3 regions of the Exiguobacterium sp. s183 genome follow, and region 3 is predicted to be linked to each of the others. Evidence: predicted binding sites of a transcription regulator. Region 3 holds the regulator's gene; each other region holds the start of a gene.
The links. The regulator Rex, encoded in region 3, represses fermentation and respiration genes when NADH is low (regulators of the CRP and FNR family bind a similar motif). The targets are predictions, from matches to a motif close to TTGTGAAATATTTCACAA.

Region 1 (5,287 bases), on a different contig from region 3:
CCGTCCATGTTTCCATGAACACATGGGGACGAAAAGGCTACGGTGAAGTTTGGATCAATGAACGAAATGAATGGATGCTCCGTCACCTGCATATGATGGAGATGCAACTCGTCAAAGACGTAGCAGATTATCGTGATCAATCGGATTTGACGAATCGTGCGTTAAAGCAATTGATTCGCCATTATGTGTTGGCTGTATCGAGTGACTGGGCGTTTATCTTAGATGGGCAAACGACAGCTCAGTATGCGGCTGAACGCTTCAGAGAGCATACACGACTCTTCGCCGAACTTGAAACGGCGCTTTATCAAGGCACTGTCTCGAACAAGTTGCTCGATGATCATTATGCGGCGTATCCATTCCTTCAAGACGAAGATCTTGATGTCGATTCATTCCTCTCCCCGCACGACTATTACGTGACGACTGAACGAGATGCAGAAGAGTCGGCAATTCTTATGCTGACACCCGAATATCACGGTCATATCGTCGGTGGACTTGGTCATCGTGTCGTCGAGGAAGTGGAGGCGAGAGCAAATGAGGGAGAAACCGTCTATGTGCTGACGCCGTATCACGATGAGTTACCGGAATACGAACGACACGGAAACGTTCATGTGTATCGAGTTCGTCCGACTAGCCCATTTTTAGAGCACGTCATGAATCAGGTTGCCACGCAAAATATTGCGTATGTCAAACTCGTTCATGAACTTTCGAAACGGGTATCATTCAAAGTGATTCATCACTTTGATTGGATGACGATTCCTGCTGCAAGAGAACTTGCGCAATCACTTGCGCTTCCGTTATACTCAACTATGTTGTCCTTTGAAGCGACACGGAACCCGCACGGGCACGGTGGTTTATTCGATGCGATCCATCGTATTGAAAACAGTGTGTTCTCGTCAGCGGAGTACGTTTATGTCGGCGAAGAGCTCTCGATGAACGACCTGAAACAATGGTATAAAGTAAGCGAGAATGTCAACACATGCCTACCTCTTGAATCTTCTCCTTACGGACAGGAATCAATGAAAAAGAACGTGAAATAACCTTGCTTTTTCATAAGAAACTTGGTAGGATAATTGAGTATGCTTAGACTGTAAAGCAAAAGCACTTGATACAACATCATTAAGATGGGAGTGAAAGAAATGCGCGTTAAAATTACATTAGCTTGCACAGAAACAGGCGATCGCACGTACATCACGAAGAAAAACAAACGTAACAACCCAGAGCGCCTTGAGTTGCGCAAATACAACCCACGTCTCCGTCGTCACACGCTTTACCGCGAAGTGAAGTAATGAGGGACCGGCCGTCACATATGTGGCGGCTTTTTTTGTAAGGAGGAATGCGTTGTGGAAGACAAAGCAGCGTTAAGACGAACGGTTCATCAGTATATTAAACAAATGAATAATCGCCAACGAGTTGACCGAATCATCCATCAGCAGTTGTTCGCAACAGAGATGTGGAAAGAAAGCCAGACGATTGCCGTGACATCGTCACTTCCGCTTGAAATCGATACATCGCCAATCATTCATGAAGCGTTTGAAGCAGGAAAAACGGTGTGCGTCCCGAAAGTAACGGAGCAGGGGTTAACGTTTCATATTATTCATTCAGTAGATGACCTTGAGACAGGCGTCATGAATATTTTGGAGCCGACGACCCCGCCGACGACGAAAAGCATCGACCTCTGTCTTGTCCCGGGAAGGGTATTTGACCGGTCTGGATATCGAATCGGTTGGGGTGGAGGATACTATGACCGATTTTTACGTACATATGAAGGGGAGACGGTTTCATTAGCGTACTCCGTTCAATTGGTCGATCAAGTACCGACTGAACCACATGATCTACCTGTTCAGTGGATTGTGACAGAAAAGGAGATGATTCAATGTTCGCCATATTTGTTGTAACTTGTATCGTCGCCTTTCTCGGGTATCGGTTACGCTCCTTGACGATCTCGGGAGCCTTCTTGACAGTGGTGACGGGGGTATTGATCGGGTTATCGTTTGGTTGGTTCGGCCTCTATTTACTCGGCGTATTCTTCTCGACATCTTCACTTGCATCAAAATATCGATCTCGTGATAAACAAAATGTAGATGACATTGTCGAAAAAACGGGAGCGCGCGACGCCATTCAAGTGTTAGCAAACGGTGGGGTAGGGATTCTCTGTGCCCTCGGTTACTTACTGACAGATGACCTCGTCTATCTTTATATGTACATCGTGTCCATTGCGGCAGCGACGAGTGACACGTGGGGATCTGAATTCGGTGTCCTCGCAAAACGTAAACCGCGCTTCATGTTCACGTTTAGAGAAGTTGAGCCGGGAACGAGCGGTGCCGTTTCAACATTTGGGACGGTCATGTCGATTGTAGGCGCATTCGTGATTGTTTGCTCTTCTCTCCTGTTTGTTGAATTGGATATGACATTACTGTTGGCGCTTTGGGGAATCGGACTGAGTGGGAGTGTCATCGATACATTGCTCGGGGCGACGGTTCAACGGAAGTTTCGCTGTACAGTTTGTGGAAAGCTGACGGAAAAGAAAGTTCATCATCAAGTTCCTACAACATATGTGTCAGGGTGGCGTGTGCTAGGGAATGATGCAGTCAATTTTTTATCCGTTCTTGGAGCGGCGTCTATTTGTTTTTTGGTATTCGGATGAGGGTAGTACAGAAAATGAAGATGTTTCAAATGAATGTGAATGTTGTCACAATATCGCCAAAGTGAAAACGGTTTCCACTGTAGTTAGGGTTTGTGAATGATGTTACAATCTTGTTGTAACAGAGATAACAAAAACGTGAAACAGATTGATCGAAGGGTGGAGAATCAATATGGAAACATTAAATCATGCTAAAGTAACGCGCGTCGCACTTGTAGGGGCAGGGGCAGTTGGAGCGAGCTTTGCGTACCAGTTAACGACAGCAAGCCTTTGTGAAGAACTCGTCATCATTGACATCAACAAGGCAAAAGCAGAAGGGGAAGCGATGGACTTGAACCACGGCGTCTCGTTCGCGTCTTCACCGATGCGTGTATGGGCAGGGGATTACGCAGACTGTGGTGTAGCAGACATCGTCGTCATTACTGCAGGTGCACCGCAACGTCCAGGTGAGACTCGTCTTGACCTTGTCGAAAAAAATGCGAAGATCATGAAATCGATGATTTCAGATATTATGGATTCTGGTTTTGATGGCATTATCATTATCGCCTCAAACCCGGTCGACATTATGACACATTTGGCTTGGAAGTATTCAGGACTACCTAAACATCGCGTCTTCGGCTCAGGAACTGTACTCGACACGTCGCGTTTACGTTACATGCTTGGCGACTATTTCAATGTCGACCCACGTAACTGTCATGCCTATATCATGGGTGAGCACGGTGACACTGAGTTTGCTGCTTGGAGTAATGCTCGTATCTATGGAAAGTCTGTTGAGCAGTTACTTGAAGAGCATGATGAATATAACTGGCAAGACCTTGAAGACATATATGTGAACGTACGTGATGCGGCTTATCACATCATCGAACGTAAAGGTGCGACATACTATGCCATTGGACTCGGATTACTCCGTTTGGTCAAAGCGGTCCTTCGTAATGAGAACACGTTGCTGACAGTCGGTGCTCATCTTGATGGGGAATACGGTTTACACGATATTCATATCGGGGTACCGGCAATCATCAACCGTCAGGGCGTGCGTGAGGTCGTTGAGATTGAGTTGTCAGAAGAAGAACATCAAAAAATGCAACATTCTGCGAACGTCCTAATGAAAACGATGGAACCTGTCTTGTAATTGCGATATATGAGTGCCCGTAGCCGTAAAGGTTGCGGGTTTTTTTGTACGTTTGAGGCAAGCCACGACTTTGTCGTGAGGTACAACGTGATTTACAATAGAATGAGAGAGGAGGGATTTTGTTGGCGACTTGCTTCTGGGAAGACATTTATCAAGCGGTCGAGAACGGTGGACGAATCGAAGGGATATTAGAACCGTCCCGTGCAGTCATCTTGTTTGATACAAAAGCAGGTGATCGCTATGACTTATACGTTCAAACTGAAAAAGCGTGGGCGAATCATGTCGGTACTGACATTAACGCAATCTTGAGCGCCTTTCGTCTGTCTCGTATTGGACGAAAGCGTTTGACGATTCACATATATGGTGACCGTCTCGTTGATGAAGAGCGGGTCGACTCCATGACGTTCCCGATTCCAGCGAGAGTGACAGTATCTCGCTCGATTTGTACACCTACGATGGAGGACGACCGTTTTCGACTGCTCGCGGTTGCAATGGATCGAAAGAAGAAAGCGGAGTTAAAGAAACGATTCTCCTTTGGTAAACCGCAAGTAGTTTACGGCTTGATGTTCATCACGTTTTTAGTCATGTGGCTAGCTGAATCAGTCGGTTCGACATTCGACCCGAACACGTTGATCGCATTCGGTGCGAAAGTGAACCCACTCATCGAAGAAGGGGAATGGTGGCGGTTAATTACGCCAATGTTTCTGCATATCGGATGGTTCCATTTTGCCATCAATATGTTTGCGCTCTGGTCACTTGGTCCGCTCGTTGAACGAATGTACGGCTCCCTCCGCTTTTTCATCATCTACGTGGTCGGTGGGATTTTAGCGACGACAGCATCGTACGCGTTCAGTGAATCCATTTCAGCGGGGGCATCAGGAGCCTTATTTGGTTTGGTCGGTGCCTTACTCTATTTTGGACTGCGGGATCGTTCGCTCTTTATGAAGACACTCGGACCTCCGCTCTTTATTATGTTAGGATTAAATGTAGGACTCGCGTTCGTATTGGGTGCGAACTTGGATCATTTTGCACACGCGGGTGGTTTACTAGGTGGATTCGTCGTCTCTGGTGTCGTCGGATTGCCTGATGAGGAAAATCGAACACAACGCATCTTATTTTCTGTGCTCACGGCCATGTTGTTTGGTCTACTATACGGGTATGGATCTTGGTAAGGGGAGAATATGATGATAGAAACACTGAAAACATTAGTTGAAATCCCGAGTCCGTCTGGTATGACGGAGGAGGCGATCGGATTTGCAGAAAATAAACTCCAAACACTCGGTGTGAAGACGTCTCGTTTACATAAAGGGGCGTTGCTCGCGACGTTCCCAGGACGTTCGGACGAGGCGCGTCTTTTGACGGCGCACGTTGATACCCTTGGGGCGATGGTCAAGGACATCTTGCCGAGCGGACGCATACGTCTCACGCAAGTGGGTGGATACGCTTGGACGGCGATCGAAGGAGAAAACTGTCTCATTCATCGCGAGGAGGGGGAGGCGATCGAAGGAACCATCCTC
Region 2 (5,287 bases), on a different contig from region 3:
CAAGCGAACAATCGATTCTACCGCTTCCGCATTATGGGCAAGCGAGCCATCGACTTCGACATAAGAGATGTGTCCCGCGTCACACAACGCGTGATACGGTGCCTCAATCCGGATTTTTTCGCGGATGGACACGGTTTGATATACAGGTACGTGGAAAGAATTTGTGTAAAAGGCACGATTTGTCACTCCGTCAATCATGCCGAAGTCTTCCTGGTCTCGCGTCACAAATTTACCTGACAGTCCTTCTGCCGGTGTCGCGAGCAACGAAAAATTCAAGTCGTACGTTTCGGCTGCCGCACGCATGCGATTGGCCAAGTGCGTGACGATATCGAGACCGAGTCGTTCCGCTTCACGCGACTCGGCATGTGTACTGCCTGTCAACACCTTCAACGTTTCAGCGAGTCCGATGAAACCGAGTGAGAGCGTTCCTTGTTTCAGCACATCTCGGACCTCATCATGAATATGTAATTGCTCACTTCCACGCCAGACACCTTGTGTGTAAAGGAAACGGAATTCTTCAGCGCGACGCGTGCATTGATACTCGAAACGCTCAATCAACTGTTCGATGCCGATGTCGACATATCGGTTAAGAATACGGTAAAAGTCAGTTAGTGATTCAGAGACAATTGCCATCTTCACCAAGTTGAGTGTGGAGAAGGATAAATTGCCACGACCGACTGATGTCTCTTCTCCGTGTCGGTTTCCCATAACCCGAGTGCGGCAACCCATATACGCCACTTCAGATTCATGTGTCCCATCATAGTATGCGGCATTAAACGGGGCATCGATGAAGGAGAAGTTCGGGAATAGTCGTTTGCCTGTGACGCGACACGCTTCACGAAAAAGATCAACGTTCGGGTCGTCTTCGTTGAAGTTGATGCCTTCTTTTACTTTAAAGATTTGAATGGGAAAAATCGGGGTCTCCCCATTCCCTAACCCACGTTCTGTCGCACGAAGTAACTCCCGAATAAGGATGCGTCCCCACTTTGAGGTATCTGTCCCGTAATTGATCGAGACGAACGGGACTTGACCGCCACCTCGTGAATGCATCGAGTTCGCATTATGAATGAACGCCTCACACGCCTGATATGTCGCCGAGATCGTTTCTTCTTCTGCGAGTTGTTCCAATTGTGTCTTGTCCCATTCAACAGGGAGTGATTGGAGTCGGTTCAATTGGCGCTCATATGTCTTCTCGACATACGGTGACAAGTCGACGTCAAACATCGGGAACGCTTGCCCCCCATGCTGCATATTTTGATTCGCTTGAAGGATGATGGATGCGAGCGCCATAGCGGAGCGAATGTCCTTTGGCGACCGGATTGTTCCATGCCCCGTATGGAATCCATCTTTTAATAATTGACCGAGTGGTATTTGACAACATGTCGTCGATCCTGTGATGTAATAGTCGGCGTCGTGCACATATAAATAGTTATCAGTGACGGCCTGTTTTGATCGCTCCGACATCAAGTATGTCTGCGACAATTCTTTCGACACTTCTGAAGAGAGTCGTGCTAGTTTCCCAAGTGGGGACTTTCCGTCCACATTCGCATTTTCTTGTACTAAGTCTTGGTCTGGTAAGACGCAGACATCCTCATACAACTGCAATAATTTCAAAACCCATCACCTCACTATATATGGATTAAAAACATTCATAAATGTTTTTTAAATCCTATATATAGATTATGACACGTATTTTTCTTGATGGTCACGAGTCGATATTGTGACAGTTTACGTGTGAGCATACGACAAAAAAGAGCCTCGTCTTCGGTAAGACAAGGCCCAACGTTATTTGTGACAAACGTCATTTATTTAGCAGCTTTGACAACTTTTAATTCGACTTCTTCCTCTAATTCTTGCGCCTCACGGAGACCTTTTGAGTTGAGCCATGTATAGATTGCTCCCATGAAGAGGGCGCCGCCGATAATGTTACCGAACGTCGCAGGAATCAAGTTGTGGATTGCACCCGCCATACTGATCGTCTCAGGGTGTGGGACGACGAGCGTCAAGGCGAATAAGACGAAGTTGGCGATAACATGGTCGAATCCTGAAGCGAAGAAGACCGCGACAAGGAAAATCATCGAGAAGATTTGAGCGAATTCATTTTTCATTTGTTTCGGTAAGAAAATAGCGAGACAGACCATCCAGTTACAGAAGATGGCACGGAAGAAAATTTCGACCGTCGTGTGATGCATTTTCCCCTCGACGACTGAGAACAGCCAGTTGTTCATCCCTAGTTCTTGGATGACACCAGTCGGTGCAAGTAGTAACGCGAATAGGATTCCCCCAAGTGCGTTCCCGACGAAACATAATAACCAAACGAGCATCGTGTCGCTGAGCGTCGTATAGCCGCGAAGTGTCGACGTCGTGAAATACATCGTATTCCCCGTGAACAACTCCGCTCCCCCATAGATGATCATAACGAGCGCAATCCCGAACGAGAAGCCCCCAATGAGTGTCGTGAACGGAGATTCCGCTAAATACATACCGTTGACGACTTTCAACGTGAAGATTGAAGCAAAGCCGATAAAGATCCCGGCTAACATTGCCCGTAAAAAGTATTCCATTGGACGATAATGAATCATTTGCGAGGAAGCCTGTGCTTTTTTCCGTAATGATTCAAGTGCATGGATTTCCATTGATGCCATGTCACAAACCCTTCTTTCTGGATAATTAAATAGAAAAGTATCAGTTCGAATATGTGAAATCATTAACAATATAAACTGTACAGTCTCTGTTGGCAATCACCTCTAGAAGGAATTGACAGAGTGTTCACATCGTAATCGTTTACATATGGCGGATTTGTGACAAAGAAAAAGTGCTCCGATTTCTCGAAGCACTTTCTTTACAATTATTCTTTATCCTCAGTCGATTCTTCTGTTTCTTCAGAAGATCCTTCAGAAGCTTCTTCCTCAGTCGAACCTTCCTCTGATTCAGTTTCTTCCTCTTCCTCAGCAACCGGCTCATTTACAGAGGCGATGTGCATATCTGGTTCAGAGACAATCGTGTACGATTTGTCTTCTGGAAGGTCCGCTACCGTCACCGAGTCACCGATTTCGAGGTCTGACACGTCGAGTTCGATGCGTTCAGGGATGTTGGCAGGTGTCGCAGAAACCGTCACTTTATAGAGCGACTGAGCAAGATATCCGCCTTCTTTGACGCCTTTCGCGTCGCCGACGAGGGCGATATCTGCTTCGACTTCTGTCTCTTCATCCATCTTCACAGCCATGAATTCAACGTGTTGATAGAAGTTTGTGAACGGATCTGTTTCTGATCCGTGCACGAGCGTGTTGATTTTGTTTCCATCGAAATGGAGTTCAATCAAGGCGTTGTCACCGTGGTCTCGAAGAATTTTACGAAGGTCCATCTCGTCAAACACGATTGGCGTGCTGTCTACTTTATAACCATAGACAACTCCTAACGCTTTTCCTTCGTTACGCAACTTCGTACGTAGTGAGCGTGGGCGTAATTCTCGTTTTGATACTTGAAGTTTGTTCGTCATTTTCTTTTCCTCCTACATGCTACATGGATATACATTTCATGTCGACATCTTGAGGGTGAGGCAGTGAAAAAGCCACCTCTCAACCTCGATGCGTTGAGTGACATGTGTATAGTTTTCCCATGAGGACTCGTAAATAAACGTTACATCGTATTAAAACAAGGTAACAAGACGATTACATGACGCGTTTGAACAACTTCTCGAGTTCGTACGTGCTCCACTTCACGAGAATCGGACGACCGTGCGGACAAGTGAAAGGAGAAGTCGTTCGACTAAGATCTTCAATCAATTGTCGCATCATGTCCATATTGAGTGGATGATTCGCTTTGATCGACCGTTTACACGCCATGAGGATTGATGCCTCCTCACGATATTTCGCGATGTCAATCGAGCGTTGTTGAATCGCCATCTCCACTAAATCACGAATTGTACCCTCTAAGTCATGTTGCGGATACCATGTCGGAATCTCGCGCACGAGGAACGTGTTTCCCCCAAACGGTTCTAACGTAATGCCAGCTTCCGCTAGAAGCGGGAGCACTTCTTCGATGGCGAGCGTCTCTTCCTGTGTAAACTCTAACGTCAACGGAATCAACAGGAGTTGATACTCTTTTTCTGGACGTCCTAACTGCTCATAAAACAATTCATACTTGATGCGTTCCTGGGCAGCATGTTGGTCCATCACGTACATCCCGTCTTCCGCTCCACAGATGATATAACTCGAATGCAATTGTCCGATGACGTCTAATGCTGGAAGACGTTCGGACTGAAGAACGGGTTCCTCGACCTGTTCTGCCTGGAGCATCTCTGGCTCTGGTTCATGAACGAGCGGCGCCGGGTTCCACTGGGAAGGAGACGTAAGCGACTCTTTTCGTTCGCGAGGAATCGGATAATTCCACTCGACCGTATCTACTTGTTTAGGTTGCGGTTCCATCGAGAAATCGAGTTTCGACTGTTCGGATGGTGTTTCTCGTTTTGGTTTTGGCTCTTGTTTCACAGACGGAATGAGACGTTGCTCACGGAGCGTCAATTGAACGGTCTCTCGAATGAGCTGGCACAATTCTTTTTCTTTCGACAAGCGCACTTCACGTTTCGTCGGATGGACATTCACATCAATCAACATCGGGTCCATTTTCACTTCGAGCACGGCAATCGGATAGCGACCGATTGGTAAGAGCGTATGATAGCCTTCGAGCACACTTTGTGTCAGTGCAAAGTTCTTGATGCTTCGGCCGTTTAAGATGAGGGTCACATATTGTTTGTTCGAACGGGTCATTTCCGGGCGCACGAGATGCGCGCTCAGTGTATAGTCGTTCGTTTTACTCGAGGCCGTGACGATTTGCGCGGCGACTTGGCGACCATAGATGGCGAGCATGACTTGTTTCAAGTCCCCATTCCCGTTCGTTCGCAACAGTTCTTTTTCTTCATGAAAGACGGTGAAGCGAATCTCTGGATGAGACAGCGCCAAACGGTTCAACGTGTCGGTAATGCTCGCGAGTTCTGTCGCCGATGTCTTCAAATATTTCAGGCGTGCCGGTGTGTTGAAGAAGAGCTGGCTGACCGCGACTTCGGTCCCGACGTTCGTCGCCGCCGGATTCGTCTCTTTGACGACACCGCCTTCAAGCACCATCTCAAAACCGTCTTCATCTGCTCGTTTAGACTTTAACGAAACGTGACTGACCGACGCAATCGAAGCGAGCGCTTCCCCACGGAAACCGAGCGTCCGAATGCGAAACAAGTCGTGCTCGTCCCGAATCTTACTCGTCGCATGTCGTAAGAAGGCTCGGGCTGCGT
Region 3 (5,287 bases):
GTGCGAGACGAAGAGAATCGTACCTGGATAGTCGAGAAGGGCGTTCTCTAAGATCATCTTCGAGTCGAGGTCTAAGTGGTTCGTCGGCTCGTCCAAAATGAGGAGGTTCGGTTGCTCGAGCTTCAGCTTGGCCAACGTGAGTCGTGCGCGTTCGCCACCTGATAATTCATGGACACGCTTCATGACGTCATCGCCGCTGAAGAGGAACTGTCCGAGAAGACTCCGCACTTCTTGCTCGCGCATGAGTGGCCAGTCGTTCCAAATCTCGTCGATGACACGGTTCGCGTCCGACAAGTTCTGCTGCTCCTGATCGTAGTAGCCAATCTCGACGCCGGTCCCGTAGCGGATATCACCGGTAAGAGCGGCTTGTTGTTTCGTCAATACTTTGAGAAGTGTCGATTTTCCGACCCCGTTCGGACCGACGAGAGCGACGGATTCCCCGCGCTGTAGCTGGAAACGGAGATTTTGGGCGATCGGTTCTTCATAACCGATGGCGAGGTCACTCGCGCTCAACACATCGTTCCCGCTCTGTCGTTTGATGGAGAACGAGAGGACAGCACTGCGTTCGTCACCGTCCGGAGCATCGAGACGGTCGACTTTCTCCAGACGCTTCCGTACGCTTTGCGCCCGTTTCGTCGTCGTCGCCCGGGCGATGTTTCGCTGAATGAAGTCCTGCATCTTGGCAATCTCTTCTTGTTGCGACTCAAACTGCTTCTTCTCTTGTTCGTAGAGAGCGGCCTTTTGTTCGAGATACTTCGTGTAGTTCCCGACGAAGCGGCGGCTCCGATGACGTGACAGCTCATAGACAACCGAGACGACGCGGTCGAGGAAGTATCGGTCGTGGGAGACGATGAGGACGGCACCTTTATAGCCGCTCAAGTACTTCTCTAGCCAGGCGAGCGTCTCGATGTCCAAATGGTTCGTCGGCTCGTCCAAGATGAGCAGGTCGGGACTTTGAAGGAGCATCTTTGCCAAGGCGAGACGTGTCCGTTGTCCACCAGAGAGCGTGTCGATCCGGCGCTCGAAGTCGTCCGGATAGAAGCGCATCCCGTGAAGGACCGAGCGGATCGTCGCTTCATACTGGTAACCGCCGCGCTCTTTGAACGTGTGTTGTTCTTCATCGTAAGAGGAGAGGAGGCGTTCGTACGCAGCGGCGTCGTTTAGAATCCGTTCGGATCCCATGTCGGCTTCCATGCGACGGAGCGTCTTCTCTTGCTCGATCAAGTCCGTGAAGACGGTGAGCATCTCGTTCCAGATCGTCTCGTCGGATTCGAGCCCTGAGTCTTGGGCGAGATAGCCGATTGTGACGTCTTTTGGCTTCATGATGTCCCCAGAGTCATAGTTATATTCACCGGCGATTACTTTCAAAAGCGTCGACTTCCCGGCCCCGTTTCGGCCGACGAGGGCGACGCGTTCGCCTTCTTGGATTTCGAGTTTGACGTTTTCTAAAATCGGCTCGACGCCGAAGGATTTGGATAAGTTATTGACTTGCAGTAGGATCAAGTGAAAAAACCCCTTTCTCTCTATTTAGTATACTGTATTTTTCAGCGATTTTAGGTATATTCGTTGAGTGGTCATGTGAATTCGTTTACAATCAAGGTGTATGAAATTCAGATTCGTTTGTAACGTGTCGTAAAAAGGAGGCTCTTTCCGTTGAGTCAAAACGAACCAAAGATTCCACAAGCGACAGCCAAACGGTTGCCACTATACTATCGATTTATTCAAAGCCTGCACGCGTCAGGTAAACAGCGTGTCTCTTCAGCAGAACTGAGTGAGGCGGTCAAGGTCGATTCGGCTACGATTCGCCGTGATTTCTCGTACTTCGGTGCGCTCGGTAAAAAGGGATATGGCTATAACGTGCAGTATCTGTTAGACTTTTTCCGAAAGACACTGAATCAGGACGAGATTACGAATGTCGCCTTGGTCGGGGTCGGTCACCTTGGGACGGCATTCGTCAACTATAACTTCCTTAAAAACAATAACACACATATCGTCGTCGGGTTCGACGCAGACGAGACAAAAGTCGGCACGACGATGTCAGGCGTCCCGATTCATCATGTCGATGAGATGGAACAGATCATGAAGCAAAACAAGATCGACGTCGCCATTTTGACGGTACCTTCTGCCTATGCGCAGTCCGTCGCAGACGACTTGGTCCGTTTCGGCATCAAGGGCATCTTGAACTTCACACCGGCACGACTTACCGTACCGGACACAGTTCGCGTCCATCATATCGATTTGTCGATTGAGCTGCAGTCACTCATTTACTTTATGCAACACTATCCAACCGCTGAGGGGGTCCATCAATAATGGAATTACTAGCATCATCACTCGTCGTCGGGATTCCGGGTGGGGCGAGTCTATTCATCATCGCCATCATCGCGCTCATCATCTTCGGACCGAAGAAATTACCGGAGTTTGGTCGCGCGGCCGGACAAACGCTTCGTGAGTTCAAAAATGCAACGAACGGCATGATGAACGAGCACGACGAGAACGACAAGAAAGCTATCGAAAAGAAAGAGCAGTAAGCCATGAATCATCAACCTGATCAAGAGCGGGAACTCACCGATCACTTGACAGAGCTGCGGAGACGACTGATGCTATCTGCATTTGTCGTCTTTGCCTTCTTTTTGATGGCTTTGCCGAGTGTCAAATATGTACTCGCGTACTTGCAAGAAGATCTCGTCGAACGCGGGCTCGAACTGAACGCCTTTGGGGTCGCGGACCCGCTCATGATTTACTTGAACTTGGCGCTCATCATCGGCCTGATTGCGGCGAGCCCATTCCTACTGTATCAAGTGTGGGCGTTTGTCGCACCCGGTCTGCATCCGAATGAACGGAAAGGTACCCTTGCCTATATCCCGATCATCTTCGGATTGTTCTTGATCGGCCTTGCGTTCGCCTACTACTGGTTATTCCCGCTCGTCCTCGATATCTCGACGGACCTCGGGCAAGACCTCGGACTCGAACAAATCATCGGGGCGAACAATTACTTCACGTTCTTGCTGCAACTGACGATTCCGTTTGGTCTATTGTTCCAGTTGCCGGTCGTGACGATGTTCTTGACCCGAATTGGTGTCGTGACCCCGTACTTCTTATCAAAGATTCGAAAGTACGCATACTTCGCCCTATTCGTGATCGCGGCATTCATCACACCGCCGGATTTGACGTCGCACCTTATGGTGTCGTTACCACTCTTCTTCCTATATGAAATCAGTTTATCGATTTCACGTATCACCTACAAAGGGGTGCTACGCCGGGAAAAAGAGGCGATGGTGCAAGAACAGATGGATTTAATGAAACAGATGAATGAAAAATGAGCATCGTTCCGTAAGTGGAATGATGCTTTTTTGTTGTGACATACTGTTATGATAGGATACGAGTGATTGAGAAATTTTTCCATTTTGTATGCTATAATAAAACGAGGCACATATGTAAGGGAGGATGCACGATGATTCGGGAGTACAACGGAGAGGACTTTATATTGCTAGGCACGATGACAACCATCTTACTGTTTTTCTTATTTTTCTCTATACAATCTCGATTGCGACGTCAATTCATCGTTTCGTCGTTGCTACTCGTGACTGGCTATATCTTCTTTTTTGTCGGAATGACAATCGTACGTGGTTGGGACGCGATCGGCTGGCTTGCACTAGGGCTGATCTTGTACGTGCTTGGTATGATTCTTCACGTTGGCATTGTCATTTATCAGAGAGTGAAAAGTAGACGTGAAGGAGAGTCTTGAAAGAGTCGTTCCAATCAAGTTATGAGGAGATAAAAAGGATGAATGACATTATCATTTTGCTCGTATTGCTGTTTGGACTGACACTGGGAGTCATCATTTCAACGTATCAAATGATTCGAACGAAGAAACAAAGGCCTTTTCCATTCATCTTGAATACAGTATTGGTCGTAAGTGGCTATACGCTATTGGTTGGCAGTTTGATGCTTGGATACGGATGGGGAGCATTGTGGTGGGCGGTCGTCGGGCTCGCTATGAACGTCTTCGGTTTGATCGTGCATCTATTTGTAATAATCTATCATCTATTATTGAAAAAGCGGCGAGTCCGGTCATGAGAATGAGCGGATTTTTTCTGTTCAAACTTTAGACACTTTTACGTGAAAAAGTGAGCAAAGTCATTGAATCTTATATTGTGAAATAGTACACTAAGGTCAAGAAGTAAATGTGATGTTTATCACAATATAAAACGAAACGTATTGTTTAACATAAAAGGAGAGACGACTCATATGAAAATCGCAGTCATCGGATGTACACACGCAGGAACAGCAGCAGTCAAAGGATTACTCGCCAAGCACGACAATCTCGATATCACCGTTTACGAGCGGAACGATAACGTTAGCTTCCTCTCGTGTGGGATTGCGCTCCACGTTGGTGGTGTCGTCCAACGTGCGGAAGAGTTATTCTACTCGTCACCACGTGAACTTGAAGAACTCGGTGCGACGATGCGCATGAAACATGACGTCTTGTCGATCGACTCCGAAGCGAAGACGGTCCACGCTAAAAATCTTGAGACCGGTGAAGACGTGCATGACACGTATGACCGCTTGATCGTCACGACGGGTTCATGGCCGATTGTCCCAACGCTCCCAGGGATTGAAATGAATGGAATCGAGCTCTGTAAAAACTATGCGCATGCCCAACGCATCATCGAGCGGGCGACAGATGCGACGAAGATTGCCGTCATCGGGGCGGGCTATATCGGGGTCGAACTCGTCGAGGCGTTCGAAGCATACGGAAAACATGTCACATTTATCGATAGTGCCGACCGCATCTTAAACAAATACCTCGACAAGTCGTTCACAGATCCACTAGAAGCGGACATGACAAGTCGCGGAATCGACCTCGAACTCGGTCAGACGGTTGAAGCGTTCCGTGGTACAGATGGAAATGTCACACATGTCGTGACGGACAAAGGTGAATTTGAGGCAGATCTCGTGATTCTCTGCGTCGGATTCCGTCCAAACACAGGACTCCTCGAAGGACAGGTCGATATGCTTGGGAACGGCGCCATCATCGTCGATGAATATATGCGTACGAGCAACCCCGATATTTTTGCGGCAGGTGACAGCTGTGCCGTCTACTATAACCCGGCACGCACACATGCCTACATCCCACTTGCGACGAACGCTGTCCGTATGGGAACGCTCGTCGCGGAAAATATGATGCAACCACGTGTCCGCTACCAAGGGACGCAAGGAACGTCAGGACTTCGACTCTACGACTGGAACATTGCGTCGTCTGGTTTGACAGAAGAAGCGGCAGCTC

Region 1: the regulator Rex is predicted to act here: its motif matches at 2,678-2,695, upstream of KNP62_RS01205 (L-lactate dehydrogenase).
Region 2: the regulator Rex is predicted to act here: its motif matches at 2,697-2,714, upstream of KNP62_RS04135 (formate/nitrite transporter family protein).

The regions. Positions count from the first base shown of each region.
Region 1 is NZ_JACSKN010000001.1:242,519-247,805, forward strand. Features, by position in the region: gene KNP62_RS01185 (1,4-alpha-glucan branching protein domain-containing protein) at 1-1,037, shown strand, start outside; gene rpmG (50S ribosomal protein L33) at 1,122-1,286, shown strand; gene KNP62_RS01195 (5-formyltetrahydrofolate cyclo-ligase) at 1,341-1,895, shown strand; gene KNP62_RS01200 (DUF92 domain-containing protein) at 1,874-2,644, shown strand; gene KNP62_RS01205 (L-lactate dehydrogenase) at 2,814-3,770, shown strand; gene KNP62_RS01210 (rhomboid family intramembrane serine protease) at 3,893-4,942, shown strand; gene KNP62_RS01215 (M42 family metallopeptidase) at 4,955-5,287, shown strand, end outside.
Region 2 is NZ_JACSKN010000001.1:770,398-775,684, forward strand. Features, by position in the region: gene KNP62_RS04130 (anaerobic ribonucleoside triphosphate reductase) at 1-1,614, opposite strand, end outside; gene KNP62_RS04135 (formate/nitrite transporter family protein) at 1,806-2,636, opposite strand; gene KNP62_RS04140 (50S ribosomal protein L25/general stress protein Ctc) at 2,849-3,499, opposite strand; gene mutL (DNA mismatch repair endonuclease MutL) at 3,672-5,287, opposite strand, start outside.
Region 3 is NZ_JACSKN010000011.1:8,551-13,837, forward strand. Features, by position in the region: gene KNP62_RS15090 (ABC-F family ATP-binding cassette domain-containing protein) at 1-1,503, opposite strand, end outside; gene KNP62_RS15095 (redox-sensing transcriptional repressor Rex) at 1,654-2,310, shown strand; gene tatA (twin-arginine translocase TatA/TatE family subunit) at 2,310-2,528, shown strand; gene tatC (twin-arginine translocase subunit TatC) at 2,532-3,320, shown strand; gene KNP62_RS15110 (hypothetical protein) at 3,452-3,745, shown strand; gene KNP62_RS15115 (hypothetical protein) at 3,784-4,077, shown strand; gene KNP62_RS15120 (FAD-dependent oxidoreductase) at 4,249-5,287, shown strand, end outside.